DNA from 4 places in the Streptomyces sp. NPDC001137 genome. Region 1 is predicted to be linked to each of the others. Evidence: riboswitches for the same ligand, from Rfam matches in the RefSeq annotation. Region 1 holds a riboswitch; each other region holds the start of a gene.

Region 1 (7,771 bases):
TACGCCGAAGTCGAGGGAAAGACCGTCTTCGTGTCGGTCCGCGACCGCGGCCCCGGCTTCGACCTGGACTCGATACCCGCCGATCGCATGGGCGTCAGAGAATCGATCATCGGCCGCATGGAACGCCACGGCGGCACGGCGCGGCTGCGCGCGGTGCCGGACGGCGGCACGGAGGTCGAGCTGGAGATGGAGAGGGCGGAGAAGACGTGATGAGCGACCCGACCGAGGCGAACGCGGAGCCTGTGGAGCCGACGGCCGGCGGTGGCGCGGGCGAGCGGCACGTGCGTGTGGTCCTCGTCGACGACCACCGTATGTTCCGTACGGGCGTCCAGGCCGAGATCGGCCAGACCGAGCAGACCGGAGTCGAGGTCGTCGGCGAGGCCGCGGACGTCGACCAGGCGGTCACGGTCATCACCGCGACCCGCCCCGAGGTGGTTCTTCTCGACGTCCACCTCCCGGGCGGCGGCGGCGTCGAAGTCCTGCGCCGCTGCGCCGCGTTGATGGCGGACACCGAGCAGCCCGTCCGCTTCCTCGCGCTGTCGGTGTCGGACGCGGCGGAGGACGTGATCGGCGTGATCCGGGGCGGCGCCCGCGGCTATGTCACCAAGACGATCACCGGCACGGACCTCGTCAACTCCATCTTCCGCGTGCAGGAGGGAGACGCCGTCTTCTCCCCGCGCCTGGCCGGCTTCGTCCTCGACGCGTTCGCCTCCACCGACGCCCCGCCGGTCGACGAGGACCTCGACCGTCTCACCCAGCGCGAGCGGGAGGTGCTGCGTCTGATCGCCCGGGGGTATGCGTACAAGGAGATCGCCAAGCAGCTGTTCATCTCCGTGAAGACGGTCGAGTCCCATGTCTCGGCGGTGCTCCGGAAGTTGCAGCTGTCGAACCGGCACGAGCTGACGCGGTGGGCTACGGCGCGACGGCTGGTCTGAGGTCGTCCGTCCGAAGCTCACACCACGCGTGTGGCGCCCGCGAACGGCATCTCGTCGACCGGCGCGATCTTCACGGGCTCCGACGGATTCGGGGCGTGGATCATCATCCCGTTGCCTACGTAGATGCCGACGTGGCTGATGCCGGAGTAGAAGAACACCAGGTCGCCCGGGGCGAGTTCGGAGCGGGAGACGCGGCGCCCGGCGTCGATCTGGGCGTAGGTCGTGCGGGGCAGGGAGATGCCCGCGGAGCGGTAGGCGGCCTGGACGAGGCCCGAGCAGTCGAAGGCGTCCGGGCCGGTCGCGCCCCACACATAGGGGCTGCCCAGCTTGGAGTACGCATACGAGAGGGCCGCCGCGGCACGGGAGCCGGGCGCCTCGGCGGTCGCCGTTCCCAGGGACACGAGGCCGTCCCGGCCACCCTCGGCGGACCGTGAGGCGTGGTTGCTGCCGTCCCCGAGCCGGGCGCGCTCCGCGGCCGACAGCCGGGACACCAGCCGCCGCGCCGCATCCAGCTTCCCGGTGATCGTCTTCTCGTCCCGCTTCAGCTCCGCCTGCCGCGACCTGAGCCCGGCCAGCTCGATGCGGGCGGCCCCGCGCAACTGCTCGATCTCCCGCAGCTGTTCCCGTACGTCCGCCACGGCCGCCGCCTGCCGGGTGCCCGCCCGGTCGACGAACTCGGCGCCCGCGAGATAGTGGTCGGGGTCGTCCGACAGCGCGAGTTGCAGTGCCGGGTCGAGACCGCCGTCCCGGTACTGTGCCGCGGCCATCGAACCCAGCTCGTCCCGCGCCGAGTTGAGCTTGTCCGTCTTGCGCGCCGCCTCGTCCCGCAGTGTCGACAGCCGCCGCTCGGCGGCGTCGGCCTGCTCCTTCGCCCCGTCGTACTTCTCGGTGGCGGCCTCCGCCTCCTGGTACAGCTTGTCCACCTCCGCCCTGACCTGCGTCGGCGTCAGGTCCGGCTCGGCGTGCCCGGTCCCGTCGAAGCCCGTCGCGGTCGCCGCGCCCGCCACGGCGATGGTGAACGCCGTGCGGGCCGGAGTTCCGCTCAGCGAGCGCCGACTGGGCCTGCGGTGCGCTGCCACGTGGACTGCCCGTCCTTTCGTAGGACCCCCCGTTCTGGGGCGGCTTACGCGTCCGGCGGCGGCCCGCACAGGGGGAGCTGGCCGCCGCCGGACCTTCTCGGCGGTGGTGGCCGACTGCCGCCCCTGGCCCGGGCGGCGGTGGGGAGCCGGTCACCTGGTGGAGGACGCTAAACCTGTCTGTGTCGGCTCGGTAACGCGATGTGCGGAAGTGCCCTCGGCGGATCGCCGGCTGACCGTATGCGGCCGTGATCCAGGACTCGTGCCGTCGACTTCACGCAGTGCGCTGACCGATGTGGCGGTTCCGGGACCCCTACGGAATGCGGAGTGCTATGGGCCGCATATATGCACGACCCACCGATGAAGGCCGGGGCGGTGTCCGGCGCCCCGTGCGCCCCTGTTTAAGCTCCGGCCCCATGGACGTACTCATCCATCTCTTCGTCGGCCTGCACATCATCGGCATCGCCGCGCTCCTCGGCGGCTTCCTCACCCAGATGAAGGCGATGGGCCGCGGCGAGGCCCGCTTCGTCCCGGCGATGCTGCACGGCGCGCTGACGATGCTGGTCACCGGCGCGATCCTGGTCGGCCTCAACCAGGCCGACGACCATCACGTCAACAACATCAAGATCGGCGTCAAGCTGGCCCTGCTGATCGTGATCCTCGGCCTGGTCTATGTGAAGCGGGACGAGGAGAAGATCGACAAGAGCCTGTTCGGGCTGGTGGGCCTGTTCACCACGGCGAACATCTTCATCGCGGTGCTGTGGACCTGATGCCGGCCCGGGCCGCGGCGACGGCCCCCGCGCCGACGGCCAGCCACGCCGCCACCGCGACCCACAGCAGCACCTGCCCGGGCCCCCTGAGCCACGGGGCGTCGAGGGCGGCCGCGACGGACAGTACGGCCGCCGCCGTCGTCCCCAGCGCGAAAACGGTCGCCCAACGCCGCACGTCGTAGCCGCGCCGCGGCCGGACCGCCTCCGCGACGAGCAGTACGGCGTACGAGGTCAGGTCGAGCACGAGCAGCGCCACGGTGACGGCGCGCAGGACCCCGCGGTCGTCGTCGTTCCACAGGTACAGGCGCGCGCTGTCCGCCGCGACCAGCCTCGAGCCGGCGAGCGCCGAGATGGCGAGCGCGCCGCCCGCCACCCACTGGTCGCCCGGCCCCTCCGTCACCTGTCGCAGATCGAAGAGGGCCAGCACGCAGCCGTAGAGGACGAGCCCCAGCCAGAACAGCGCGAGCGCCGCTTGCGCGAGCCATGCCGTCGCCCGGGCACCGGCGAGCGTGGCGCCGAGCACCGCGAGGCCCTGCGTGGCCACGCAGCACAGGAACACCGCGCCCGGCATACGACGCCGCCAGTGCCGTGCGACCTGCACCAGCAGCAGCGGCCACAGCACGGCCCCCAGGGCGAGCAGGGCCGCCGCGAGGGTCTGCCGTCCGAGGGCGCAGAACCGGGTCCCGAGCACGGTGGTCGCCGCGACGGCGGTCAGCGCGCCCGGCGTCCCCGCCTCCCTCCGCCACCTCGCCGGTTCCCGCACGAGACGGACACCGAAGCCTGCCGCAAGCACCACCCAGGCGACACAGGCCAGGCCCAGGGCGACCTGTGACAGCACCTCGTGTCCCGTCAGATGCAGTCCGACCGACACAATGCCGGTCGCCATCACGGCGGCCCCGGCCGCCGGTGAGCGCCGCGCCCACCAGGCGCGGAGGAAGGTCGGGCCGGACTCGGGGCCGATGCTGCCGGGCATGGGGCCGATGCTAGGGAGTGCGGCGCGGGTTCAGGGCGGGCCACGCGCGCGTGCGTCACAAACTGCCCCGCACGCGCGCGTGCACTGCTTCCCGGTGCCTCAGGCGGGCCGCACCACGCTGTGGATGATCGATGCGCCGCCGTAGTAGATCGACTCCTCGCGGACGTAGGCGCCCGGCTTCGGGGCGTGGATCATCATGCCGTTGCCGATGTAGACGCCGACGTGGCTGATGTCGTCGTAGAAGAAGATCAGGTCGCCGGGCTGCGCGTCGGTGAGGGAGACCGTGGTGCCGGCGTTCACCTGGTCGTAGGTGGTGCGCGGGAGGTCGACGCCCGCGGCCTTCCAGGCGGCCTGGGTGAGGCCGGAGCAGTCGTAGGAGTCGGGGCCGGTGGCACCCCAGACGTACGGCTTGCCGATCTGGGCGCGGGCGAAGGCGAGCGCCTTCTCGGCCTTGGTGGCGTACGAGGAGTCGCCGGCGGAGGTGGATCCCGTGCCCGCGGAGGAGCCGCTGTCCTGGGCCGCGGCCTCTTCCCTGGCCTTCTCCGCCGCCGCTTGCTGCTTCGCCAGTTCCGCGGCCTTGCGGGCGGCCTCCTCCTCCTTCTGCTTCTGGATCGCCGCGAGCCGGGCCTTCTCCTCGGCGGTCAGCTTCGACAGCAGTTCGCGCGCGTCGGAGAGCTTCTTCTGCACCGTGGACTTGGCGGTCTGCAGGTCGCTCTGTGTCTCGGTGAGCGTCTGAAGGCTCCTGGAGGCCTCCTCGCGCTTCTTCATCGTCGCGGACTGCTGGGTGAAGTAGTCGTCGACCGCGCTCTTCTGACGGGAGGTCAGCCGCCCCATGAGCTGCGTCTGGTCGAAGTAGTCCTGCGGGGAGTCCGCGAGCAGGAAGGTCGCCGTGTCGGGTGCGGCGGCTCCGGTCCGGTACTGGGCCGCGGCGAAGGAACCGAGCTGCTCCCGCTCTTCGTTGAGCTTCTGCGTGCGCTTGGCGACGTCGTCGAGGAGGGTGTCGACGTTCTTGCGCTGCTTCGTGGTCTTCTCTTTGGCCGCGTTGTACTTCTCGGTGGCCGACTCCGCCTGGCGGTAGAGGTCGTCGACCTTCTTCTCGACCTCTTCGAGGCTGGGCTTGCCGTCGGCGGCGGGGGCGGCGTTCGCCGACTGGGACAGCAGGGCCACCGAGGTGAGGGCGGCCGTGGCGAGGGCGGGGGTGCGTATGCCTGCTACGCGCGTACCCGCGGGGCGCGACTTGCGGTGCGACGCCAAGGGAGGCGACTCCTTCCGTCTTCCGCCTACCGAGTTAGCTGTCGGGTTCGGGCGGGTGCTTCGGAAGGGTTGCCCTACGGTCCGTGCCTCGAAAGGGAGGACCGATTCACCCCAAGGTCGGTGTGGGTCCCCGGCTCCGGATGCGCGGCGGCGCCCCGGACTCGGCGGTGGCCGCGCGGCCCGGCGACGTTCGCCGGTGGGGGTCGTGCGGCCTGCCGGAACGGTAGCCAACCCGTGTGGCCTCTGTGAAGGTTGATGTTCGATATGCCCGATACATTTTCGTGACCTTTGGTCAGCGGGCCGCACACGGGCGTCAGTCCGGGTAGGACTGTGACGGCTTGTGCGTGTTCTACCGGATCGGTGGCAGCTGTCCACTTCGGTGGCTGCCTCGACCTGTTCGATTACGGACCGTGATGGCGCGGTTCTCGAGGGACACCTCGCGGCCAGGTCCGGAGGAATCGGGGATTCCGCGGCCTGCGAGGCCCGGGGGAGTCGGCGGATTCCGGCGATGTTCTCAGGGCGGCGGCGGGCTGTCAGTGGGGCGCCCTAGACTCGGAGAGCGATGAGCAGCCTCTTTGACGACAGCTTCCTGGCGAACCTCCAGGCCCCCCGCGGGCACGAGGAGGAACCTCCGCCGCCGCCCGAGGACGATCACGGACCGGAGCCGGTCCCGGACGATCTGTTCGGCGGGAAGTTCGACGTGCCCCCGGACAGGGATGCCTACTACCGCAACGGCACCCCTCGCCCGGCGATCGACCCGGCCGCGCTCCTGGACGGGCTGAACGAGAACCAGCGCGCGGCCGTCGTCCACTCCGGCACCCCCCTGCTCATCGTGGCCGGCGCCGGCTCCGGCAAGACCCGCGTGCTCACCCACCGCATCGCCTACCTCCTGGGCGAGCGGAACGTGCATCCGGGCCAGGTCCTCGCGATCACCTTCACCAACAAGGCCGCGGGCGAGATGAAGGAGCGCGTCGAGCAGCTCGTCGGCCCGCGCGCGAACGCGATGTGGGTGATGACCTTCCACAGCGCGTGCGTGCGCATCCTGCGCCGGGAGAGCAAGAAGCTCGGCTTCACCTCCTCCTTCTCGATCTACGACGCGGCCGACAGCAAGCGCCTGATGGCCCTGGTCTGCCGCGACCTGGACCTCGACCCCAAGCGCTACCCGCCGAAGTCCTTCAGCGCCAAGATCTCGAACCTCAAGAACGAGCTGATCGACGAGGAGGACTTCGCCGCCCAGGCCGCCGACGGCTTCGAGAAGACCCTCGCCCAGGCCTACGCCATGTACCAGTCGCGGCTGCGCGAGGCGAACGCCCTCGACTTCGACGACCTGATCATGACGACGGTCAACCTGCTGCGCGCCTTCCCGGACGTCGCCGAGCACTACCGCCGCCGCTTCCGGCACGTCCTGGTCGACGAGTACCAGGACACCAACCACGCCCAGTACGCGCTCGTACGGGAACTCGTCGGCACCGGCGCGCACGACGAGGACGTACCGCCGAACGAGTACGACCTGCAGCCCGCCGAACTGTGCGTCGTGGGCGACGCCGACCAGTCGATCTACGCCTTCCGCGGTGCGACCATCCGCAACATCCTCCAGTTCGAGGAGGACTACCCGAACGCGACGACGATCCTGCTGGAGCAGAACTACCGCTCCACCCAGACGATCCTCTCCGCCGCCAACGCGGTCATCGAGCGCAACGAGTCCCGCCGCCCCAAGAACCTGTGGACGAACGCGGGCGCGGGCGCCCGCATCACCGGCTACGTCGCCGACACGGAGCACGACGAGGCCCAGTTCGTCGCCGACGAGATAGACCGTCTCACGGACGCCGGCGAGACGAAGGCGGGAGACGTCGCCGTCTTCTACCGCACCAACGCCCAGTCCCGTGTCTTCGAAGAGGTCTTCATCCGCGTCGGCCTGCCCTACAAGGTCGTCGGCGGTGTCCGCTTCTACGAGCGCAAGGAGGTCCGGGACGTCCTGGCCTATCTGCGGGTGCTGGCCAACCCCGAGGACTCGGTGCCGCTGCGCCGCATCCTGAACGTCCCCAAGCGCGGCATCGGCGACCGCGCGGAGGCGATGATCGACGCACTCGCCCAGCGGGAGAAGATCAGCTTCCCGCAGGCGCTGCGCCGCGTCGACGAGGCATACGGCATGGCGGCGCGGTCGGCCAACGCCGTCAAGCGGTTCAATACGCTGATGGAGGACCTCCGGACGATCGTCGAGTCCGGCGCCGGCCCGGCGACCGTCCTGGAGGCGATCCTCGAACGCACCGGCTACCTCGCCGAGTTGCAGGCCTCCACCGACCCGCAGGACGAGACCCGCATCGAGAACCTCCAGGAACTCGCCGCCGTGGCACTGGAGTTCGAGCAGGAGTCCGGTGAGGGCGAGGAGCCCGGCTCTCTCGCCGACTTCCTGGAGCGGGTCGCGCTCGTCGCCGACTCCGACCAGATCCCCGACGAGGAGGAGGACGGCTCCGGAGTCATCACCCTGATGACCCTGCACACCGCCAAGGGCCTCGAGTTCCCGGTGGTCTTCCTCACCGGCATGGAGGACGGCGTCTTCCCGCACATGCGCGCCCTCGGCCAGACCAAGGAGCTGGAGGAGGAGCGGCGGCTCGCCTACGTCGGCATCACGCGCGCGCGTGAGCGGCTGTATCTGACCCGCTCGTCCCTGCGCAGTGCGTGGGGCCAGCCGTCGTACAACCCGCCCTCCCGGTTCCTGGAGGAGATCCCGGCACAGCACGTCGACTGGAAGCGGACGGGCGC
Region 2 (7,771 bases), on a different contig from region 1:
GAGACGACCTCGCGCTTGAGGAACATGCCGAGGGTCCAGTCGGCGAAGACGCGGACCTTGCGGTTCCAGGTCGGCATGGCCAGACCGTGGTAGCCGCGGTGCATGTACCAGGCGAGACGGCCCTTGAGCTTGATCTTCATCTTGCCCATGACGATCATCGCGACGCCCTTGTGCAGGCCGAGACCCGCGACGGCGCCCTTGTTGCCGTGGCTGTAGTCCTTCTGCGGGAAGCCCCGCATACCGGAGATCACGTTGTCGCCGAGGACCTTGGCCTGACGCAGCGCGTGCTGGGCGTTCGGCGGGCACCAGGCGTTCTCGTTGCCCGCCTTGCGGCCGACGAGGTCCGGGACCTGGGCGTTGTCGCCGGCGGCCCAGATGTAGTCGGTGCCCTGGACCTGGAGGGTCGGGGCGCAGTCGACGTGACCGCGGGGGCCGAGCGGCAGGCCGTAGCGGGACAGGACCGGGTTCGGCTTGACGCCGGCGGTCCAGACGATGGTGTTGGAGTCGACCTCGAGGCCGTTCTTCAGGACGACGTGGCCGTCGACGCAGGAGTCCATCGAGGTGGAGAGGTAGATCTCCACACCGCGGCTCTCCAGGTGCTCCTTGCCGTAGGCGCCCAGCTTGGGGCCGACCTCGGGGAGGATCTTGTCGGCGGCGTCGACGAGGATGAAGCGCATGTCCTCGCGGGACACGTTCTTGTAGTACTTGGCCGCGTCGCGGGCCAGGTCCTCGACCTCACCGATGGTCTCGGCGCCGGCGAAGCCACCGCCGACGAAGACGAAGGTGAGCGCCTTGCGGCGGATCTCCTCGTCGTTCGTGGAGTCGGCCTTGTCGAGCTGCTCGAGGACGTGGTTGCGCAGGCCGATGGCCTCCTCGATGCCCTTCATGCCGATGCCCTGCTCGGCGAGGCCGGGGATCGGGAAGGTGCGGGAGACCGCGCCGAGCGCGATCACCAGGTAGTCGAAGGGCAGCTCGTACGCCTCGCCGACCAGCGGCGCGACGGTGGCGACCTTGCGGTCCTGGTCGATGCTGGTGACCCGGCCGGTGAGAACCTCCGCCTTCGGCAGCACGCGTCGCAGCGGGACGACGACGTGGCGAGGGGAGATGTTGCCGGCGGCGGCTTCGGGCAGGAAGGGCTGGTAGGTCATGTACGACCGGGGGTCGACGACCGTGACGGTCGCCTCTCCGTAGCGCATCTTCTTGAGGATGCGCCGAGCTGCGTACAGGCCTACGTACCCACCGCCTACTACGAGGATCCTGGGACGCTCCGTGGTGCTCATGCCATCGAGTATCCACCTGCCCCAGGGGGGTCGCTCGTGCGCCCCTTCACAAGCTCTTGCAGGGGGTGTGTTATCCTCCGCGGCTCGCTGTCGCGGGGCAGGTCACGGCGAGGACCGCGCGGGGCGGTACGTCCCGTTGTCAATGCCGCGTGAGCTGCCTCTCCGCGCCATCGGAGGTGCCGTGAGCCCTCCGCAACACCCCTTCGTGAGCACCCTCCCACACGGCCTCCCCTACCCCTTCTGAACACGTTCAAGGGCCTGTTGGGCCCCCGGAAGGCCCAACCGGCCCCTTTTCGTGCTTCCACAGGGCGGAATTCCTTGTGAAGAACTTCACGAACTTTCCTGGCGGCGTGTCGCCAGGAGGCCCCGAAAGGCCCCCCGGACACGCTCATACGCTATCCGACCTGCTCGTCCGAGAGCTACCGATCGGTAACAATCGAGACCTACGCCACGGCCCGACGGGCGCGGCGGCCGGACCGTCAGACGCCTTCCGCCACCTTGAAGGCGATCCCGTCGAGGATGTCGTGCTCGCTGACCACGACCTCCTCGGCGCCGATCCGCTCCATGATCGACAGCAGTACGAGGGCCCCCGCGGCGATCACGTCGACACGCCCCGGGTGCATCGAGGGGACGGCCGCGCGCTCGGCGTGGGTGGAGTGCAGCAGCCAGTCGGTGATCTCGCGGACCTTGTCGCGGGAGATACGGGAGTGGTGGATGCGCTCCGAGTCGTACTCGGGCAGTTCCTGAGCGATCGCCGACACGGTCGTGACCGACCCCGCAAGCCCGACCAGCGTGCGCGCCTCGCGCAGCGGGACCGTCTCCTCGGCGAGGTCCAGGGCCCGCTCGATGTCGGCCCGCATGGCCGCGATCTGCTCCCCGGTGGGCGGGTCGGTGACGGCGCCGTCCCGGACGAGATGCCGCTCGGTCATCCGCACGCACCCGACGTCGACGGAGCGCGCCGCGCGCACATGGTCGTCGCCCACGACGAACTCGGTCGAGCCGCCGCCGATGTCGACCACCAGGTAGGGACGGTCGAGGTCGTCACGCCCCTTCAGTTCCTTGGTCGCCCCGGTGAAGGAGAACTCGGCCTCCTGCTCGCCGGAGATGACCTCGGGCTCGACACCCAGGATGTCCACGACGCCCCGTACGAACTCGTCGCGGTTCGAGGCGTCCCGGGAGGCCGACGTGGCCACGAACCGCACCTTGTCGGCGCCCAGTTCACGGATCACCTCCGCGTACTCCCAGCAGGCCGCGAAGGTCCGCTCCAGCGCCTCGGGGGCCAGCCGCCCGGTCCGGTCCACGTCCTGGCCCAGCCGCACGATCGTCATGCGCCGGTCGAGCTCCAGCAGTTCACCGGTGACAGGGTTCACGTCGGCGACGAGCAGACGGATGGAGTTCGTACCGCAGTCGACGGCGGCGACCCGGCTGAACCCCTCGGCGACCACCGGCTTGTCCGCGAAGAAGCCGCTGCGGGCCTCGGCGGGGTCGGTGACCTCGCCCTCCTCGCCGGGGAGCTCGTCCGCCGGGTCGGGGGCAGCGAGCGGCTGCACGCACGGGCCCTTCAGCCACCACTCCGGCAGCATCGCGATCGCCTCGTCGCCCAGCGGGTTGACGCCGGGGCCCGCGGCCAGCGAATGGCCCACCAGCACGTGCAGGCACTTCACCCGGTCGGGCATGCCGCCCGCGCTGGGGAAGCCCTCCAGGACCTCGATGGCGTCACGGCGCGCGAGGTAGTCCTCGTGCGCGGCGCGGTAGGCGGCGGCCAGCTCCGGGTCCGTCTGGAGCCGCTCCGTCATCTCCTTCATGACGCCGTTCGCCTCCAGCGTGCCGATCGCGGAGGCGGCACGGGGGCACGTCAGGTAGTACGTCGTCGGGAAGGGCGTGCCGTCCGGCAGGCGGGGGGCCGTCTCCACGACGTCCGGCCGGCCGCAGGGGCAGCGGTGCGCGATGGCGCGCAGCCCGCGCGGCGGCCGCCCGAGCTGCTGCTTGAAGGCCTCGACGTCGGCGTCGGTGGGCTCGGTGCGCGGGGTGGGCGGCGGGGGCGTATCCATGCCTGTACTGAATTCCTCTGTCGGTTCACTGGGCGGAGGCGTCGGACTTGTCGACCCCGTCCCAGACGTTCGTGTACCAGGGGCGGTGGCCCGCGCCCTGCTCGAAGCGCGACTGCTTGGCCACGCTGGGGTCGATCACGACGTAGCTCGTCTCCCCGGGCAGCACATAGTGCAGCCGCAGCCGGATCTGCTGCTCGGCGTACTCGTCGTCCTGCCAGCGCGCCTTCAGGTCGCGCAGCTGCTCGACCCGCGCCCTGGCCTGCTCCCTCTGCCGCTGGAGATCGGCGATCTGGGAGCGCTGGGAGACGTACTGCCTTATGGGGTACGCCAGGGCCACCACCATCGAGCACAGCACCAGGGCGAGCAGCGCCGCCCGGCCGGTCAGCCGCGACCGCCGGGCCTGCCGCTTGGTCTGGGAGCGGTAGACCCGGGCCGCCGTCTGCTCGCCGAGCAGCCTGATCCTGGTCGCGGTGGAGAACCGGTCCCGGTCCTTCACGGCCATGTCGCCGCCTCCCGTCACACGTGCGTACGTCCCCGCACACGGTACGGGACCGGTACGGGGACGTACGTACGACTGGCTAAGGCTTAGCCCAGGAAGGCTCAGCCCTTGAAGCGGGGGAAGGCGCTGCGGCCCGCGTACTCCGCTGCGTCGTCGAGGATCTCCTCGATGCGCAGCAGCTGGTTGTACTTGGCGACACGGTCCGAGCGGGCCGGGGCGCCGGTCTTGATCTGGCCGCAGTTCACCGCGACGGCGAGGTCGGCGATGGTGACGTCCTCGGTCTCACCGGAGCGGTGGGACATCATGCACTTGAAGCCGTTGCGCTGGGCCATCTCGACGGCGTCCAGGGTCTCGGTCAGCGAGCCGATCTGGTTCACCTTGACGAGCAGGGCGTTGGCGGTGCCCTCCTCGATGCCGCGGGCGAGGCGCTCCGGGTTGGTGACGAAGAGGTCGTCGCCGACGATCTGGACCTTGTCGCCCAGCTTGTCGGTGATGACCTTCCAGCCCGCCCAGTCGTCCTCGAACAGCGGGTCCTCGATGGAGACGAGCGGGTAGGCCGCCACGAGCTCCTCGTAGTACTCGGTCATCTCGGCGGCCGAGCGGGACTTGCCCTCGAACTCGTACTTGCCGTCCTTGTAGAACTCGGACGCGGCGACGTCGAGCGCGAGCGCGATCTGCTGGCCGGGGACGTAGCCGGCCTGCTTGATGGCCTCGATGATGAGGTCGAGCGCGGCACGGTTGGACTCCAGGTTCGGGGCGAAGCCGCCCTCGTCGCCGAGGCCGGTGGACAGGCCCTTGGTCTTCAGCACCTTCTTGAGGGTGTGGTAGACCTCGGCGCCCCAGCGCAGGGCCTCGGAGAAGGACTCCGCGCCGATCGGGGCGATCATGAACTCCTGGATGTCCACGTTGGAGTCGGCGTGCGAGCCGCCGTTCAGGATGTTCATCATCGGCACCGGCAGCAGGTGCGCGTTCGGGCCGCCCAGGTAGCGGAAGAGCGGCAGGTCGCTGGCCTCGGAGGCGGCGTGGGCGACGGCGAGGGAGACGCCGAGGATGGCGTTGGCGCCGAGGGAGCCCTTGTTGTCGGTGGCGTCCAGGTCGAACATGGCCTGGTCGATCAGGCGCTGCTCGGTGGCGTCGTAGCCGACCAGCTCGGGGCCGATCTGCTCGATGACGGCGAGGACGGCCTTCTCGACACCCTTGCCCTGGTAGCGGTTGGGGTCACCGTCGCGGAGCTCGATGGCCTCGAAGGCGCCCGTGGAGGCGCCGGACGGGACGGCGGCACGACCCGTGCTGCCGTCGTCGAGGCCGACCTCGACCTCGACCGTGGGGTTGCCTCGGGAGTCCAGGATTTCCCGGGCTACGACGACGTCGATGGACGGCACGAGCATCTCCTTCTTGGATGTGACACGGCTACGGCAGTAGCGCGGTGGCTCTGCGGGATGAGCCTAACCGCCCAAGGCCGATCGGCCACGTTGCCGACCACCTCTTGGGCAGAACCGAGAGTAAATTGTTTCCGAACGGAACAAAGAGCGGTGCAAAAAAGAACCCCGCTCCGGTGCGTACGGGGGAACACGCACCGGAGCGGGGAGCCCGCGAGGCTGTCACTTGAGGTGCAGCTGCTGACCCGGGTAGATGAGGTTGGCGTCGGAGACGATGTCCTTGTTCAGCTTGAACAGCTTCTGCCAGCCGCCCTTGACGCCGTGCTTCTCGGCGATCGAGCTGAGGGTGTCGCCCTTGACGACCTTGTACTCGCCGTCGCCCTTCTTGACCTTCTTGCCGGTCGGGGTGGTGACGGTCTTCGTGCTCTTCTCGGTCTTCGCGGCCGGGCGCTCGGCGGAGCGGGAGGCGGCCTGCGAGTCGCTGGAGCGGTTGGTGTTCGCGCTGGGGGCGCTGCCGTTGTAGGCGGCACCGGACAGGCCCGTACCGCAGACCGGCCAGGCGCCCTTGCCCTGGGAGGCGAGGACCTTCTCGGCGACGGCTATCTGCTGCGCCTTGCTGGCCTGGTTGGCCTGCGGGGCGTAGGCGGTGCCGCCGTACGCGGCCCAGGTGGAGGCGGAGAACTGCAGGCCGCCGTAGTAGCCGTTCCCGGTGTTGATGGACCAGTTGCCGCCGGACTCGCACTGGGCGACCTTGTCCCACTCGGAGGCGGTGGCGGCGGAGGCGTTGCCGGCCGCCATCAGCGGAGCGGCGATGGCGACGCCGGTGACACCGGCCAGCGCGGCGACGCGGGTGGCCTTGGACGGACGACGGTGCTTGCCCTTGCCGGAAAACAGCATGGTTCGATCCCCTCACCGACGCCTGCGAGGTGAGCTGTCGGGTTCGGGCCGGTTGAGTTGCCCGGCCGTGCTCTCGCTCTCACGAGACACGGCTACACCCCTAGCCGCCCGTCAACTGCCCGGGACGGCACCTACCTTGGGTCCCCCGCTCCTGCCTACGGCGCTTTACGCGACGACTGTTCCCGTACGACCGCTGGCAGGATTCGGCGTTGCGGCAGCCGGGGCTCGTGTTGACGAGCGGTGACGACGGTAGACACGCGCTCCGCCGAATTTCAAAGACGATCAGGGCTTCTGAGACTCATCCCACACTTTCACTAAACCGGACATTCGGTGGCGAAGTGTGACGTGAACTCCCGTTGTTTTTCGCCCTATTCGGCACCGAGTTTCAGGGTCTGACCGGCGAAGATGTGATTCGGGTCGGTACCGATGGCCTTCTTGTTCTCGGCGTAGAGCGCACGCCACCCGCCGTCCAGGTGAAGGGAGTCGGCGATGGAGGCGAGGGTGTCGCCGGCGTGGACGGTGTACGTGTCGTGCGTGCCGCCGTCGGCCTTGGTCGCATCGGCGGCCTTGCCTGCCGTCTCGTCGGCGCTGGCGCCGCGGTGGCGGCCGGTGCCGGTCGAGCCGGTCGAGCCGGTGTCGACGAGGGTCCAAGTGGACGCCGGGGGCTCGGGATTGTCCGAGTCGTCACCCTTCGCCTTGTCTGTCGGCGAGCTGTCGGCACCCTGTGAGCCGCCTGTGGCCTTCTTGGACGCAGAGGTGGAAGGCGAGGCGGATGTGCCGGATTCGGTGGAGTTGTCCCTCGCGCTCGCGGAGGTCGAGGGGGAGGCGCTGGACGACGAGCCGGAGGACGAATCCGACGAAGAGGACCCATCGGAAGCGCTGCCCGAGGAGTTGGAGAGACCGGTCCAGTCCGAAGACCCGGAGGAATCGGACGAACCGGAACCGCCGCCCAGCACACCGGTGTCGATGTCGGCCGAACCCGAGTCCTTGGTCAGCCCGGAGGTCAGCCCGCAGGTGTGGAAGGCGCCGACGCCCTGGTCGTCCAGGAGCTTCTCGGCGACGGCTATCTGCTGGTTGCGACTGGCGAGGTCGGCCCGGGGGGCGTAGTCGAGGCCGCCGTACTTCTCCCAGTTCTCCTGGGTCAACTTGAGCCCGCCGTAGAACCCGTTGCCGCCGTTCTCGCTCCAGGAGCCGCCCGTCTCGCACTGCGCCACCTTGTCCCAGGTGGTGCCGTCCGCGGCGCTCGCGCCGCCGGCGGCGAAGAGCGGGATCGCGATGGCGGAGCCGGTCACCCCGGCCGCGACGAGGATTGCCGGAGCCTGACGGGGGCGACGGTGTCGACCGTTCCCGGAGAGCATGCGGACGCCTTTCACAAGACAGCAGTGACCGCGCGGCGCATGACACCGACAGGCGTTCGATACCACCGCGCTGGTCCGTGAACGTATCCGCTGCCGATCACTTGTCACAAGTTAATGCCGCGTAGATCACGTGAAGATCACAGACTTGAACGCACGTCATCTTTGACCGGTTCGCCGCGGCGGCGCATCCGCCGGCGGGCTGCGGCTACGGTCGTCCTGTGAACGTCCCGAACACCGCACCCGAACTCTTCACCTGGGAATTCGCCGGCGACCCGTATCCGGCCTACGCCTGGCTGCGCGAGCACTC
Region 3 (7,771 bases), 190 kb from region 1:
CCGCCTCCTGGTGCGCCGGTACCGTCACCCACGCCGTCAGCGCGCGGCGTACGTCCGACCAGGTGGTGCGGCCCGCGGCGAGCAGCGGGTTCAGCGAGGGCCGCGCGAGCAGGGAGGCGTACGGCGAACCGAGCGCCCGCGCCGCCGCGCCCGCGTCCAGGACATGCTCGCCGAGCCGGACGCCGACGGTCCGCTCCGTCGAGCCGGCGGGGGAGAAGACGCCGTACGGAAGGTTGTGCGGACCGAAGGGATCGCCCTCGGGGACATCGAAGGGGGGCATGGGGTGCTGCCTCACTCTCACTGTGTCGCGGACCGTCTGTCGTGTGCCACCTGCGCGAACCGTTACATGGCCGCTGTGTGGACGCGCCACACGTTACGGCCGGGTTGCCAGTCTTGGGCAGTGTCTAAAGAGTTTGCAATGTCCGAATTGGGCTTGTCGGACGTGGCAATTCCGGCTTAGCGTCCTTTGGGGGACACGGACGGGGTGGGTCCGGTCCGTAGGGGGGACGCGTGGGGGGACCCGTGGCCAGCAGCGCGCGCAGTGTGCCGTTCGCGGCCGACCGTGAAGTGCCGGGCCTGATCGTCAAGTTCGGCGACTACCCGCTGCACCACGGCGGTGTCGGTGCGATCCGCAGCCTGGGCCGTCTCGGCGTGCCGATGTATGCGATCGCCGAGGACCGTTACACACCCGCCGCCTCCTCCCGCTATCTCGAGAAAGCCTTCGTCTGGCCGACCACCGGCACGGAGGAACCCGCCCGTCTGGTGGAGGGCCTGCTGCGCATCGGGCGCCGCATCGGCCGCCCGGCCGTCCTCGTCCCGACCGACGAGGAGGCGGCGGTGCTGATCGCAGAGCACCAGGACGCGCTCGCCGGCCGCTTCCTGTTCCCACGGGTCGAGCCCGCCCTGCCCCGCCGCCTCGCGAGCAAGCAGGGACTGCACGAACTGTGCGTGGAACACGGCATTCCGAGCCCCACGGCCGCCTTCCCGCAGTCGTACGACGACATCGTCACGTTCGCCGAGAAGGCCCGCTTCCCGGTGGTCGCCAAGAACCGTGAGGCGTTCGTCCGCCGCAGGCAGCCGGCGGTGAACGGCACCACGCGGATCTCCACCCCCGAGGGCCTGCTGCGCCTCGCTCGGGACTGGGGCGAGTGCCCGGGGGTGATCCTCCAGGAGTACCTGCCGAGGGAGGACGCCGAGGACTGGATCGTGCACGCCTACTTCGACCAGGACTCCACCCCGCTGGCCATGTTCACCGGCGTCAAGGTGCGCTCCTGGCCGCCGCACGCGGGCATGACGGCGAACGCGTACGTCGTCGACAACCCGGAACTCGCGGACATCGCCGCGCGTTTCATCAAGCAGATCGGCTTCACCGGCATCATCGACCTCGACCTGCGCTTCGACCGGCGCGACGGACAGTACAAACTCCTCGACTTCAACCCCCGCATGGGCGCCCAGTTCCGGCTCTTCGAGAACGAGTCGGGGGTGGACGTCGTCCGCGCCATGCATCTGGACCTGACCGGCCGCTCCGTCCCGGAGGGGGAACAGCGGGCCGGCCACCGGTACATCGTGGAGAACATCGACCTGCCCGCCCTGCTCGCCTACCGCCGCAGCGGCTATACGACGCCGCACGCACCGGCGCGCGCGAGCGGGACGGAGCTGGCCTGGCTCGCGGGTGACGACCCGCTGCCGTTCCTCACGATGCTCGCGCGCTTCGTGCGGCCGGGCGCGAAGCACCTGTACCAGCTGTGGCGGACCAACCGCCGCGGCAGCACCACCAGTTCAGGCGGCTAGCCGACCGGTCGGCCGCCCGAGACGAACCACACGAAGTGACGAAGTGAGCGTCCTGGGGAGGGACTTCGTGATTCAACCGGTTGCAGTCATCGGCGCCGGGCCCTTCGGCCTGTCGACCGCCGCCCATCTCCGAGCACGCGGACTGCCGGTCCGTGTCTTCGGCGAGCCCATGGTCAGCTGGCGCGACCACATGCCCGCCGGAATGCTCCTCAAGTCGACCCCTGCCGCCTCCAGTCTGGACGCGCCGCAGCAGGGCCACACACTCGCAGACTACTGCGACGCCGCCGGCATCAGGCGGCTGGTGACGGACGAGGACATCATCCCCGTCGAGACCTTCATCTCCTACGGCGAGTGGTTCCAGCAGAAGCTGGTGCCCGAACTGGAGCGGGTGCGGGTGGTGTCGGTGGACCGGCGCAAGGGTGGTGGCTTCGAACTGAAGCTGGACTCCGGTGAGTTGTTCACCGCCCGCGCGGTCGTCGTGGCGACCGGTCTGTCCGGCCTCGCGTACCTGCCGGCCGAACTGGCCACCGCCGCGGCGGACGGACCCACCCCCACGGGCCCGGTCTCCCACAGCTCCCAGCAGCACGACCTGACGCGCTACGCCGGCAAGGAACTGATCGTGATCGGCGCAGGCCAGTCCGCGCTGGAGACGGCGGCGCTGGCGGCGGAGGCGGGCGCACGGGTGCGGGTGGTCTCCCGGGGCCGCGGCAGGGTCGCCTTCGGCGCACCGCCGTGGAAGCAGCCGAGGCTGCGCCCCGAGTCGCCCTTCGGCCGCGCCTGGTCCCTGTGGGCCCTCAGCTACTACCCGCACCCCTACCGCTACCTGCCGGCCGAGACCCGCCACTACCTGGTGCGGCGCGTACTCGGCCCGCTCGGCGCCTGGTGGCTGCGCGACCGCTTCGAGGGGAAGGTACAGGTCAGCGAGGTCGACCGGATCGTGCGGGCGGACGCGGCCGACGGCTGCTGCGAGCTCACGGTGCGCACCCACGCGGGCCGCGTCCAGGACATGTCCGCGGACCACGTCATCGCGGCCACCGGTTACCGGGTGGACATCGCGGCCATGGACTTCCTCGGCCACGAACTGCGCACGCGTCTCGCGGTGAGCCGCGGCACACCCAAACTGGGCGCGGGATACGTCTCCTCGGTCCCCGGCCTGTACTTCACCGGCCTGCCGGCCGCGGCGTCGTACGGCCCGGTGATGCGTTTCGTGTGCGGTACCGAGTTCGCCTCTCCGAGGCTGGCCAAACACCTGGCGGCAGCGCACGGCTAGGCCGGGGCCGCGGGCCCCGGCCTGATGATGAAGAGCCCACAAGGATAAGGGAGTTGGGCGAGGGACGGTGGAGCAACGGGCCGTCGTCCGGTTCGCGATGAGTCGGTGGGGCGTCCTGTCCGTATTCTCTGATCATGGCCGCACCCACCGCATATGCACTCATCGCCACCGACCTGGACGGCACGCTGCTCCGAGGCGACGACACGCTGTCCGACCGGTCCCTCGCCGCGCTCGCCCGGGTCGCCGGGGCCGGCGCCCGGCACCTCGTCGTGACGGGCCGGCCGGCCCCCAGGGTGCGGCCGCTCTTCGACCAACTGGGCAGCAGGGGGCTCGCGGTGTGCGGGCAGGGCGCGCAGGTGTACGACGTGGGCGCGGACCGTCTGCTGTGGTCCGTCACCCTGGACCGGGAGCTGGCCGAGACCGCCCTCGGCAAGATCGAGGCCGAGGTGGGCCAGGTGTACGCGGCTGTCGACCAGGACGGTGTGGAGGGCCTCACGCTCATCGAACCGGGCTACCTGATGCCGCATCCGACGCTGCCGGCGGTCCGGGTCGACCGGCGCGACGACCTCTGGTGCGAACCCATCAGCAAGGTGCTGCTGCGCCATCCCGCACTGTCCGACGACGAGTTGGCGGCGACGGCACGCTCGGTCGTCGGTTCGCTGGCCACCGTCACCATGTCGGGACCGGGGACCGTCGAACTCCAGCCATGCGGCATCACCAAGGCGACGGGCCTCGCACTGGCCGCCGCACACCTGGGACTCGGTCCTGAGCAGACGATCGCCTTCGGCGACATGCCCAACGACATTCCCATGTTCGACTGGGCCGCCCACGGCGTCGCCATGGCCAACGCCCACCCCGAACTCAAGGCGGTGGCCGACGAGATCACCCTGTCGAACGAGGACGACGGCATCGCCGTCGTCCTCGAGCGACTGTTCGTCGAGTTCGGGGAGCTCGACGAACTCGTGGAGCTCGGCCAGCTCGAGGGGCTGTGAGCGGTCGCACCCCGAAGGGGCGCGGGGCTGTATCCCTGTGCGGCTCCGCCGCAAAGCGCCTAGTAGGCGCCGAACACGTTGTCGATCGACCCGTACCGCGCGGCAGCGTACTTGCAGGCGGCCGTGATGTTTGCGATCGGGTCGAAGGGGTTCATCGCCGTGCCGGGCACGTGGTAGGCGAGGAATGTCGGGTCGATGACTTGCAGCAGCCCCTTGGACGGAGTGCCTGCGAGCGCGTTCGAGTCCCAGTTGTTGATGGCGGCCGGGTCGCCCGAGGACTCGCGGATGATGTTGCGGTAGATCCCGTTGTACGTCCCGGGGATTCCGTTCTGCTTCATGACCTGGAGGGCGCCCCTGATCCAGCCGTCGAGATTGTCGGCGTAGCCCATCGACTTCACGTTGGCCACGGTCGGGGTGGCGGCGGACGCGGTGTTCGCCCCGATGAGCGGAAGGGCGAGAACGGCGGCGCCGGTGCCGGTGACGGCGAGCTTGCGGGCGAGGCGGTTGCTTCTGGGACGGCGGTGCTGACCTGTTGCAGGCATGGCGGGATCCTCTCCGTCGCCTGCGAGGTGAGCTGTCGGGTTCGGGCGGGGAGATGCCCGGCCGCGCAGCCGTACGGCGACGCGGCTTCACCCCTAGCCGCACCGGGATGCCCGGTCCGGCGGCCTACCTGGTTCCCCCGCTCCTGCCGTGCGAGTGGTTCGGTCGATGGTCGTGCGCGGGCGGCGGCAGGATTCGGCGTCCGCCCGACAGGCCGGGAACGTATGCGAGAGCACATGGCGGGAACAAGTGTCGGGCTCACAGATCAGGCCTATTGACCTTGGTCTGAGGCTTATGGGGTGCTTGATCCTTTGCGGTTGCCAAGCCTCAACTCGCCTGCGGGGGTGGGGAAGCGGCGGGGGAATCGGCACCGCGCGTCCGTCGTGCCGTGTGAGTCAAGTCACCGGCATCCGCAAGAACGGCAAAAAGGGCAATGACCCCAACTCATAGTCAACCAGCCGCCCATCGCCTCATTGGGGGGCGAAAGCGGAACCTGTCATGTGGTGCACGTCGTTGTCATGACGGTCGCCCGTCGAGCACCCCGGGCCCGGGATCCGGAGGTCCTCGTGAGTCGTTTCGTGGGGGAAGGATGTTTCGGGCTCGTTCAAACGAGGGACACGCCGAGCGGCGCGCCGGGGACGAGCCGGGGGGTGCTCCGAGAGGCGGGTCGGCCGACACCCCGATAGACAAGTCGATAGATATCCGTTCTTATCGGTTGATCAAAAACATACCGGTCGTGATCCGATACCGCCCGGGCTGGACGGGTGGGTGGCATCGGTGATCGAAAGGTGACCGGATACGCTGACTTGAGTGATGTCAGCGACCTATCGACAAACCGTGTAACCGCCAGTAGACACCAGCAGACAGGAGACCCCTCGTGACCGTCGTCGGGCCGTTCGGGCTGAGCGTGCGGGACCAGGCTCTGGAAGCCGATGTCCAGGCCGGATTGGCGGCCGTCGAGGAAGGTTTGCTCGAAGCCACCAAGAGTGAGGTGCCCTTCATCACGGAGGCCGCCCAGCACCTGGTGCGGGCGGGCGGGAAGCGGTTCCGCCCGCTGCTCGTGATGCTCGCCGCCCAGTTCGGTGATCCGTATGCGCCGGGTGTCGTGCCGTCGGCCGTGGTGGTGGAGCTGACCCATCTGGCGACGCTGTACCACGACGACGTGATGGACGAGGCCGCCGTGCGGCGCGGCGTCGACAGCGCCAACACCCGCTGGGGCAACTCGGTGGCGGTCCTCACCGGCGACTTCCTGTTCGCGCGCGCCTCGCACATCCTCGCCGACCTCGGCCCCGAGGCGGTCCGGGTCCAGGCCGAGGCGTTCGAGCGCCTGGTCACGGGGCAGATCCTGGAGACGGCGGGGCCGCAGGACGGCCGGGACCCGGTCGACCACTACCTGGACGTGCTCGGCGGCAAGACGGGTTCCCTGGTGGCCGTGTCGTGCCGCTTCGGGGCGATGATGTCGGGCGCCGACGAGACGGTCGTGGACGTACTGACGCAGTACGGGGAGCGGCTGGGGGTCGCCTTCCAGCTGGCGGACGACGTACTGGACATCGCCTCCGAGTCGCGCGAGTCCGGGAAGACGCCCGGGACCGACCTCCGTGAGGGGGTCCCCACCCTTCCGGTGCTGCGACTGCGGGAGCGGGCGGCCCGGCTGGGGCTCGCCGAGGACATCGCCCTGTGCGAGCTGCTGGACTCCGACCTGAGCGACGACGCGCGGCACGCCGAGGCGCTCGCCGGGCTGCGGGAGCATCCCGCGCTGGAGCAGGCGCGCCGGGACACGGTGCGGTACGCGGAGGACGCGCGAGCGGCGCTGGCCCCGCTGCCGGAGTGCGATGCGAAGCTGGCGCTGATGGAGATGTGCGACGCCGTCGTCCATCGGGCCGGCTGAGCTGCCACTCCGACCTGCATGTTCGAGTGATGTGATACACGTCACATATCTGGACTGAGTCCAGAATAAGATCGCTTCCGTAGTCCTCCCCAGAAGGCCGACGCAGGGGGTGTCGGCCGGTCTACGGGGAGAAAACAGAATCATGGGCATGAACACGACGTTCTCGAAGCGCCGTAAGAGCCTGATGGTGGCCGCCGCCGCGGTGGCCGCCGCAGGGGGGATCGCCGCCGCGGTGATCCCGGCCCACGCCGCCGGGGGGACCCTGTCCGGCGACACCGGGGGAACCGTTCTTGCCGCCAGTCTGCGGGGGGCCAACGAGGTTCCCGTGGCGGGCGGTCCGGCCGTCGGCGACAAGGACGGCGCCGCGCTCGAGTTCATCAAGGTGCAGGACGACAAGGTGTCCGTCGCCGTGACCTGGCGCGGCACCGGCAAACCGACCATGCTCCACATCCACCAGGGCGCCCGGGGGACCAACGGGGGCGTCAAGGTCGACTTCACCGACCTGCTGAAGAACAGCAAGCGGCACAGCGTCACCGGCACGGTCGAGGTCAAGGACGCCGGGCTGCTCGCCGCCCTCAAGTCCGACCCCGGTTCGTTCTACGCCAACCTGCACACCACCGAGTTCCCCGGCGGAGCCGTCCGCGGCCAGCTCCACAAGGTCACCGTCGCCGCCTTCGACTTCCGTCACGCCCTGCACAACTTCCAGGCGTCCGTGATCAAGGGCAAGCAGATCTACGAGTGCAAGCCGGCCACCGGCGGCGGCTACGCCTTCGCCCAGCGAGACGTCGGCGCCCTGCTCGGCGGCGGCATCCGGCACTCCTTCGTGGCGCCCAACTCCGGTACGCCGCAGTGGGTCGCGCCGGACGGAAGCGCGGTGACCGGGGCCGTCCTGGCCAAGACGCCGAACGGGGACGGCAACATCCCCGAGCTCGACCTCAAGGCCACTCAGGCCGGCAAGCACCACGGTCTGCTCGCGAACACCACCGAGATCCTGCGGCTCAACACCGTGGGCGGAGTGGCCCCGGCCGGCTCCTGCACTCCGGGCGCGATCGTTGGAGTGCCGTACCGGGCGGACTACGTCTTCCTGCAGAACTGACGGGAGCTCACCCAGGGCGGCGTCTTCCCCCTGCGACCCCTACGGGTCGGGGGCAGGCGCCGCCCTGTCGCGTCATACCCCAGGTGTACACGGAGTTGGCCCCCGGGGCTGACGCTTCCTCCTGGCCGATTTGGTGAGATGGAAACCACGGAAATCACCACTGATCACCGATTCGGGTGAGAATGGCGGCTCGG
Region 4 (7,771 bases), on a different contig from region 1:
CGGTGCCGAATCCCGCGTACAACCCGTACCGGTCGTAGGACCCGAGGCGGTCAGGCCGACGCTTCCGTCAGGCGGGCGACCTCGGTGTCGGTGAGCGTCAGTTCGCCCACCGCGAGCAGCGCCGGGAGCTGCTCCACCGTCCGCGCGGAGGCGATCGGGGCGGCGACCGTCGGCTGGGCCGCGAGCCAGGCCAGGGCGACCGTGGCGACCGGGGCGTCATGGGCCTGGGCGATCTCGTCGAGGGCGGTCAGGACCCGCTGCCCCCGCTCGGACTCCAGGTGCTTGGCCGCGCCGCCCGCCCGCGGGCTGTCGACCGTCGCGCCGGGCCGGTACTTGCCGGTGAGGAAGCCGGAGGCGAGGGAGAAGTACGGGACGGCGGCCAGACCGTAGCGCGCGGCCACTTCCTGCAGCTCGCCCTCGTACGTGTCGCGGGAGACCAGGTTGTAGTGCGGCTGCAGGGCCACGTACTTGGCAAGGCCCTCGCGGTCGGAGAACTCCAGGGAGGCGCGGAGCCGGTCGGGCGAGATGTTGGACGCGGCGATGTGCCGGACCTTGCCCGCCTTCACCAGCTCGTCGAGCGCGCCGATGATCTCCTCGACCGGCACCTCGGGCTTGTCGAAGTGGGTGTAGTAGAGGTCGATGTAGTCGGTGTCGAGGCGCCGCAGGGACGCCTCGGCCGCGGCCTTGATGTTCGCGGCGGACAGGCCCTGGAACTCTGGGTGCTGGCTGACCTTGGTCGCGATGACCACGTCGTCGCGGTTGCCGCGCGCCCTGACCCACTTGCCGATGATCGTCTCGGACTCGCCGCCCTGGTTGCCGTCGACCCACGACGAATAGGAGTCGGCGGTGTCGACGAAGTTGCCGCCGGCGGCCGTGTACGCGTCGAGCACGTCGAAGGAGGTGGCCTCGTCGGCGGTCCAGCCGAAGACGTTGCCGCCGAGGGAGAGCGGGAAGACCTCGAGGCCGGAGGAGCCCAGCTTGCGCAGAGAAGGAGAAGTCATGGTCTACGTCAACGCCCGCCCAGGAGGCCGCTCTTCCGCAGTGGGCGCAAAGATCCCGTAAACAAGCGGACTACGGCACTCCGGGTACGGACGGAGAGCGTACGGGTGTCAGGGGTTGAGGCCCTTGCTGCGCAGCCACGTCATCGGGTCGATGCCGGTGGCATTGCCGTCGAGGTGGACCTCGAGGTGCAGGTGCGGGCCGGTCACGTTGCCGGTGGCGCCGATGCGGCCGATGACGTCACCCGTGCTGACCTTCTGGCCGACGCTGACGCTGATCGACGACTGGTGGCAGAACCAGAGCTCGGTGCCGTCGTCGAGGGTGAGGATCGTGCGGTAGCCGTACGAGCCCGCCCAGCCGGCCTGTGTGATGGTGCCGGAGTGGATGGCCTTGATGAGCGTGCCCGTGGGCGCGGCGAAGTCGAGGCCCGTGTGGTAGCCGGAGGACCACATGGAGCCGGCCTGACCGAAGGTGCCGGTGATCGTGTACGACACGACCGGCAGCTTGAACTGCTTGGCCAGCTCGGCGAGCTTCGCGGCCTCGGCGGCCTTCTTGGCGTCCGCCTCCGCCTTCTCCTTCGCGGCGGCGGCCTTGGCCGCGGCCTCCTTCTCGGCCTCGGCGGCGGCTTCGTCGATCTGCTTGGCGAGGGCCGCCTCGGTGGCCGCCTGGCTCTTGCTGTCGATCTGGACCTGCTGCGACTCGGCCTGCGCCATGATCCGGTCGCGCAGTGCCTCACCGGCGCCCTTGGCACCCTGTGCGCTGCCCTCGGAGGTGGTGGCGACATCGCTGAGCGCGGTCGCGGAGCCCTTGGGGGCGTCGGAGCCGCCGTCGAAGACATGGCCCACGGAGGCGAGATCGGGCATGGAGATCGACACCGGCGGCTTGCCGGTGTTGGCGCTGGCCATGCCGCCCGCGCCGACGGCGGCTATGACGCCGACGCCCAGGACCGTGGAGCTGCGGGCGAGTCCCCCGCCGCGCTGCTTGGCGACGCGGTGCCGGCCGCGTACCGGGGCGATGGAGTCCTCGGTGGGATTCCACTCCTCCCAGGGGCCCTCGTCGGTGCGTCGGACGGCGAAGCCGAAGGGCTCGGTGCTCGGCACGAACGGGGCTTGCGGGGCAGGCGGGTTGGACGCCACGTGGGCGTGCTCCTTTCCTTCCTTCTCGCCTACCGGGTTAGCTGACGGGTTCGGAGCAGGAAGGTCTCCTACGCGCGTATACCTGCCGTGCTGCCACGGCTGTATCAGCGCGATTCACCCCAGGGTGGTGGTTCCCCGGTTCCCTTGCGGGATTCGGCGCGTGCGCACGGAGCCGCCTCTTGTGACGGCTGGGACGACCGCGCTGCGTTATCGAACGTTAATAGACCCGGGGTGCCGATTCCAAGGTGTTCCGCTTGATCATTAACCTTTCCGACCTGGACGTACGGCGCATGAACGGCGAAAAACGGGCGAGTTGACCGCGCCTCAGGAATCCCACGGACATTGACGGTTTGTCAGTTGTTATGCGGAGGGGGTTCGCCCGATCACACCCGGTCACAACCGGCCGCACCTCGTCGCGCCCGGCCGCACCTGCTCAGGGGCGCCTTACGGCGAGCAGCGCCATGTCGTCCGTCATGGCCTCATCGGCATGCCTGCGCACCTCCCGCGCGAGGGTGACGAGCAGCGCGGCGGGGTCGTGGAAGACCCGGCCGGCGAGTCGTTCCGCCGGATCGAAGAACACCCCGTGCTCGTCCCGCGCCTCCGACAGTCCGTCGGTGTACAGCAGCAGCGTGGCCCCGCTGCCGAACGCCGTCTCCTCCGCGCGGTCGGGCCGGCTCCCGAGCCCGCCCATGCCGAGCGGCAGAGCGGGCTCGCGGGCGTGCAGGGTGCGCACGGTGCCGTCGGGGCACAGCAGCAGCGGGGGCGGGTGGCCGCGGGTGACGATGCGTACGACGCCCTCGCCGTGCGGGAGTTCGGCGAGCACGGCGGTCGTGAACCCCTCGAACAGCTCGATCCCCGCGCGCCGCGCGGCCTCCCGCTCCAGCGCCCGGTCCAGCCGCTGCGCGACCGCCTCCAGCGTGGCCTCCTGCTCGGCGGCCTCCCGGAAGGCCCCGATGACGACGGCCACAGCGGCCACCGCCCCCATCCCCTTTCCGCGTACGTCGCCCACGACCAGCCGTACGCCGTGCGGGCTGTCCTGCACGGCGTACAGGTCGCCGCCGATGGACGCGTCCGCCTGCGCGGCCTCGTACCGTGCCGCGATCGCGAACCCTCCGATCCGCTCGGCGGGCTCGGGCAGCACGGCGCGCTGGGCGGCCTCGGCGATCTCGCGCTGCGAGGCGAGCTCCTCGCTGCTGCGGCGGACGAGGAGGTTGATGAGGACGGCCAGCACCGAGACCGTCGCCACGGTGGCCAGCTCGGTCACCGCCTCGACCTGGAGGAGGATGCCCACCTCGGCGTGGATCGCGGTGACGACCAGGACGGTCGCGCCGCCGGTGAGGACGGTGCCCCGGCGCGAGTACAGCGGGGCGGCGACCAGGGGGGCCGCCGTGAAGAGGGGGCCCGCCGTGAACCGCGACGGGGTGAGGTAGTCGTAGCAGGCCCCGCCGACGATCAGCAGTGCCGGGAGCAGCCGCACGAAGGTGCGTGCGTATGAGATCGGCCCCTCGTGCTCCACCGCTCCAGGTTTCCCGGGACGGCGGCGCGGGGCGAGCCGGATGGCCCGACCGGGGGAAACACTCAGGGCCGGAGTCCAGTGACTGGACTCCGGCCCTGAGCCTTGAGTAGCGGGGACAGGATTTGAACCTGCGACCTCTGGGTTATGAGCCCAGCGAGCTACCGAGCTGCTCCACCCCGCGTCGTTGTGTAACCAGCATACGCCATCCGCGGGGCTGTCTGCGCCAGGGTTTGCGTCCGCCCCCGCTCACCTGGGTTTTCCGGTGTCCGTAAGGGCCCGCGGGGCCCGCGTCAGGCGGCCGGGTTGTCCGCGTGGGTGAGCGTCTCCCAGGAGACGAAGAGGTCGTCGGTGCCGGCCGGGCGGGTCTGCGCGACCAGCTTGTGGGCGGCCGGGACGGGGGTGCCGAGCCGGTTCTCCAGGTGGTTGAGGACGACCTCCAGGTCGGGGCCCATGTTCCCGACGACCCTGCCGCCGCACAGCCACCGCGGGGGCTTCTCCCCCATCTCGTAGCGGGCGTGGAAGTCGAGGGCCGCCTTCAGCCGGTCCTTGACGTCGCCGTACAGGTCGACGCCCTGGTGCCAGGCGGTCTCGGCGATGTGCGCGGTGGCGGCGAGGGAGTAGCCGACGTGCTTGAAGTTGCGGCAGGTCTCCTGTGCGATCCCGTCCTCGAACTTCGTCTCCTTGAACCAGTACGTCTCCAGCTTCTGCACGGTGTTGGCGTCGGAGCCGGCCGGGGTGAGCGGGATCTTGCCGTCCTTGCGCAGGTAGAAGTAGTCGGGCACCAGGCCCCGGAAGCGTTTGACGGCGGCGTCGAAGGTCTTGTGGTCGTCGGTGAAGACGGCGATCCCGATGGCGGCGTCGGTCATCGCGAGGTCCCAGTTGCCGTTGTAGTCGGGAAGGTCCCTGGTGACCTCGGGGAGGTAGGCGGTGCGCAGCATGGCCGCGAACCGCCGTACCCGGTCGGCGGGCCAGCCGGCGCCCGGTGCGTACCGGATGATCTCCGCGGCCCGCGCCCAGGTCGACCCGGCCCAGGAGGACTGCAGCTGGGCGTCCTGCGCCGTGTGCCGCTTCAGCTGCGCCGACCAGGCGTCCATGATCTCCCGGGCCTTGGCGGCGTGCTCACGCTGACCGGTGACGCTGTACAGGAGGGCCTGCGTGTAGGCGGCGATGGCGTCCTGCCGCTCCTCCAGACAGCCCTTCGCGCCCTTGCCGCCCCAGGGACAGTTGACGATCGCGGTCGGCTGGGCCGTGTACTTGTACGAGCCGTACTTGCTGTCCCGCATGTCGAGGAACGCCTGCAGCCAGGGCTGCTTGCCCGCGATGACGTTCTTGCGTACGACGTCCAGCTGGGCCTGGCTGACGAGGACACCGGGGTGGGTGAACGGTGCGCCCGGGGGCAGCGCCCTCGCCATGGTGCGGGTGCCCGGGTCGGTGCCGCAGGAGGCGACGAGCGCCGTCAGCAGGAGGACGAGGAGAACTGCCGCCGCACGTCTGGGAACTGACCTCACTGGCTCTACCTCCGCGATCGCCTCCGGCCGGTACGGTCAGCGTCGCCGTTCGCGGAGTTGGGCGCAGGATCTGTTGGGCCGATCGGCCGGTGCGGGGGGTGTGGTGGGCGGTGCTGGGGGCTGCGCCCGCAGACTCCCCTTCGGCCTGAACGGCCTCGTCCTCAAACGCCGGACGGGCTGAGAGATGCCGACCGGCGCTGAAAGATCACCCCCCAAGTCACCCCCACCGAGTCACTCCCCTCAAGTCACCCCAGCAAATGCTCGTTCGGCGCCTTTGCCCGCCCCGCGTACTCCTCCAGCACGACCACCTCGACCCCGCGCCCCGCCAGCAGCCCGCTCCCGTCCGCCCCCGCGACGAACGTGTCCGGCTCGCGCCAGGCCGTGACCACCCGCCGTACCCCCGCGTCGAGGATCAGTCGTGCGCAGGGCTTGGGGCGGGAGGCGCGATGGGCGCAGGGTTCCAGGCTGCTGTACACCGTCGCCGTGGCCAGCCTCGGGTCGGCCGGGTCCAGTTTGGCCAGGGCCGCCTCCTCGGCGTGGACGACCGGGTCGTCGCCCTCGCGGGAGTGACCGCGGGCGAGTTCCGTGCCGTCGGCGGCGACGATCACCGCGCCGACGCTGAAGGCGGTGCGCGAGGGCGGGCACTCGGCCGCGAGGTCGCAGGCGAGGGCCAGCCAGTGGTGGTCGGCGGCGGTGGGGAGCGGGCCGGTGCCGGGGGCCGTGGGCTCGTAGCGCATGAGGACCACGTCCTCGATACGGCGGGTTTCCGTGAGGCGCAGGCGGCCGGGCTGGTAGGCGCCGGGGCCGAAGAGACGGGGGGCGTCCGGGTCGCCCACGAAGACGGGGGCCAGGACCAGCTGGAGTTCGTCGGCGAGGCCCTGCTGGAGGAGCTGGGTGTGGATCGTGCCGCCGCCCTCGACCATCAGGCGCCGCACGCCGCGTACCTCGTGCAGATGCTCCAGGAGGCGGCGCCAGTCGAGGTCGGGGCCGAGCGGGACGAGGTCGGCGGCGATACCGAGGGCGCGGGCGCGCTCGGCGCCCTTGTCGGTCGTGAAGACGAGCTTTTCGCCGCCCGTGTGCCAGAAATGGGCGTCGGGGTCCAGGTCGCCGGAGCCGCTGACCGTGACCTTGAGCGGGTACTCCGGCTGTCCGGCCGCCACGCGGGCGGCGCGGCGCTCGGGCGAGTTGACCAGCAGACGCGGGTTGTCGGCGCGGATCGTGCCGGCGCCGACGAGGATCGCGTCGACGGAGGCACGGACCTCGTCCACGCGGTCGAAGTCCGCCGGGCTGGAGAGCAGGAGGCGCTCGGGGCCGGTGTCGTCGAGGTAGCCGTCGAGGGAGACGGCGGCGGACAGCAGGACGTACGGGTACGGCATCGGATGCGCTCACTCTCGGCGGCGGTCAGGCTGGGACGACGGGCTGCGATCTGGACGCTTGGTTAAAGTTTGAAACAAACCTACACTGGTGGCATGACGACTCGCTGGCTCACGGAGAAGGAGCAGCGCGCCTGGCGCGCGTACATCGCGGCGACGCACCTCCTGGAGGACGCCATCGACCGGCAGCTCCAGCAGGACGCCGGCATGCCGCATCTGTACTACTCCATCCTGGCCAACCTCTCCGAGGCGCCGGACGGCAGGCTGCGCATGACCGATCTCGCCGAGCGGGCGAAGATCACACGCAGCCGGCTGACGTATGCCGTGACCCGGCTGGAGAAGGACGGTCTGATCCGGCGCGAGGACTGCCAGTGGGACAAGCGCAGCAGCTTCGCCATGCTGACCGCCGAGGGAATGGCCGTTCTGGAGCGGACGGCGCCCGGGCATGTGGAGACCGTGCGTTCGCTGCTCTTCGACCAGCTGACCCCGCAGCAGGTCGAGCAGCTGGAGGAGATCTTCTCGGGAGTGGTGCAGGCACTGGAGCGGGAGGAGGAGCGCCCGACCTCGGATGAGGTTCCCTGGCGCCGCCGCTCCTCCGGACCGTGTTCCTGAGGGGTTCCTGAGGCAGCCCGGAAACCCGGGGCATCCCGAAAAGCTGTTGCTTCAAATTTAAAGCATGGGGTAGGGTTCCCCACCATGCAGCTGCTTCAAAACTGAAGCAGATATGGACGACCCCGGAGACCCGCATGCCCGACTTCCCCGCCGCCACCCCGCGCGCCCGCGTCCGGGTGCCGCTGCGCTTCCAGGACGGCTACAGCGTCGACGCCGAACTGGTCACCTTCCACGGCCTGACCGACGGCCAGGAGCACGTGGCCGTTGTCCTGGGCGACCCGGCTCCCGGTACAACGCCTCTGGTCCGCCTGCATTCCGAGTGCCTGACCGGCGACGTGTTCGGCTCGGCCCGCTGCGACTGCGGTCCGCAGCTGCGGGAGGCGGTGGAGCGGATCGCGGACCGCGGCGGTGCGCTGCTCTACCTGCGCCAGGAGGGGCGCGGCATCGGCCTGTACAACAAGCTGGACGCCTACGCCCTCCAGGACCAGGGCCTCGACACGTACGAGGCGAACGCGGCCCTGGGGCTGCCCGAGGACGACCGCGACTACACGGCGGCCGCGCAGATGCTGGGGGCCCTGGGCATCGACAGCCTGGACCTGCTGTCCAACAACCCCGACAAGGCGGCCC

What was found. Region 1 has a riboswitch for cyclic di-AMP ahead of ABT254_RS01430 (C40 family peptidase). Riboswitches for the same ligand answer to the same signal wherever they lie in the genome.
Region 2: another riboswitch for cyclic di-AMP. It lies ahead of ABT254_RS39965 (transglycosylase family protein); the one in region 1 lies ahead of ABT254_RS01430 (C40 family peptidase).
Region 3: another riboswitch for cyclic di-AMP. It lies ahead of ABT254_RS02355 (transglycosylase SLT domain-containing protein); the one in region 1 lies ahead of ABT254_RS01430 (C40 family peptidase).
Region 4: another riboswitch for cyclic di-AMP. It lies ahead of ABT254_RS31280 (M23 family metallopeptidase); the one in region 1 lies ahead of ABT254_RS01430 (C40 family peptidase).

Annotation. Positions count from the first base shown of each region.
Region 1 is NZ_JBEPBA010000001.1:306,618-314,388, reverse strand. Features, by position in the region: gene ABT254_RS01455 (ATP-binding protein) at 1-210, shown strand, start outside; gene ABT254_RS01450 (LuxR C-terminal-related transcriptional regulator) at 210-935, shown strand; gene ABT254_RS01445 (C40 family peptidase) at 953-2,014, opposite strand; gene ABT254_RS01440 (hypothetical protein) at 2,428-2,781, shown strand; gene ABT254_RS01435 (tellurite resistance/C4-dicarboxylate transporter family protein) at 2,759-3,754, opposite strand; gene ABT254_RS01430 (C40 family peptidase) at 3,854-5,008, opposite strand; cyclic di-AMP (ydaO/yuaA leader) riboswitch at 5,017-5,168, opposite strand; gene pcrA (DNA helicase PcrA) at 5,571-7,771, shown strand, end outside.
Region 2 is NZ_JBEPBA010000030.1:11,221-18,991, forward strand. Features, by position in the region: gene ABT254_RS39940 (NAD(P)/FAD-dependent oxidoreductase) at 1-1,280, opposite strand, end outside; gene ABT254_RS39945 (Ppx/GppA phosphatase family protein) at 1,760-2,725, opposite strand; partial or broken gene ABT254_RS39950 (DUF501 domain-containing protein) at 2,930-3,331, opposite strand; gene ABT254_RS39955 (FtsB family cell division protein) at 3,357-3,833, opposite strand; gene eno (phosphopyruvate hydratase) at 3,932-5,218, opposite strand; gene ABT254_RS39965 (transglycosylase family protein) at 5,432-6,106, opposite strand; cyclic di-AMP (ydaO/yuaA leader) riboswitch at 6,111-6,279, opposite strand; gene ABT254_RS39970 (transglycosylase family protein) at 6,475-7,464, opposite strand; gene ABT254_RS39975 (cytochrome P450 family protein) at 7,683-7,771, shown strand, end outside.
Region 3 is NZ_JBEPBA010000001.1:493,146-500,916, reverse strand. Features, by position in the region: gene fahA (fumarylacetoacetase) at 1-280, opposite strand, end outside; gene ABT254_RS02370 (carboxylate--amine ligase) at 544-1,791, shown strand; gene ABT254_RS02365 (FAD-dependent oxidoreductase) at 1,859-3,061, shown strand; gene ABT254_RS02360 (HAD family hydrolase) at 3,196-4,053, shown strand; gene ABT254_RS02355 (transglycosylase SLT domain-containing protein) at 4,113-4,595, opposite strand; cyclic di-AMP (ydaO/yuaA leader) riboswitch at 4,600-4,770, opposite strand; gene ABT254_RS02350 (polyprenyl synthetase family protein) at 5,471-6,481, shown strand; gene ABT254_RS02345 (CHRD domain-containing protein) at 6,630-7,577, shown strand.
Region 4 is NZ_JBEPBA010000019.1:20,936-28,706, forward strand. Features, by position in the region: gene ABT254_RS31270 (PrsW family intramembrane metalloprotease) at 1-38, shown strand, start outside; gene ABT254_RS31275 (aldo/keto reductase) at 51-1,001, opposite strand; gene ABT254_RS31280 (M23 family metallopeptidase) at 1,110-2,135, opposite strand; cyclic di-AMP (ydaO/yuaA leader) riboswitch at 2,147-2,304, opposite strand; gene ABT254_RS31285 (PP2C family protein-serine/threonine phosphatase) at 2,569-3,651, opposite strand; tRNA gene ABT254_RS31290 (tRNA-Met) at 3,759-3,832, opposite strand; gene ABT254_RS31295 (alginate lyase family protein) at 3,942-5,063, opposite strand; gene ABT254_RS31300 (dihydrofolate reductase family protein) at 5,405-6,535, opposite strand; gene ABT254_RS31305 (MarR family winged helix-turn-helix transcriptional regulator) at 6,629-7,144, shown strand; gene ABT254_RS31310 (GTP cyclohydrolase II) at 7,279-7,771, shown strand, end outside.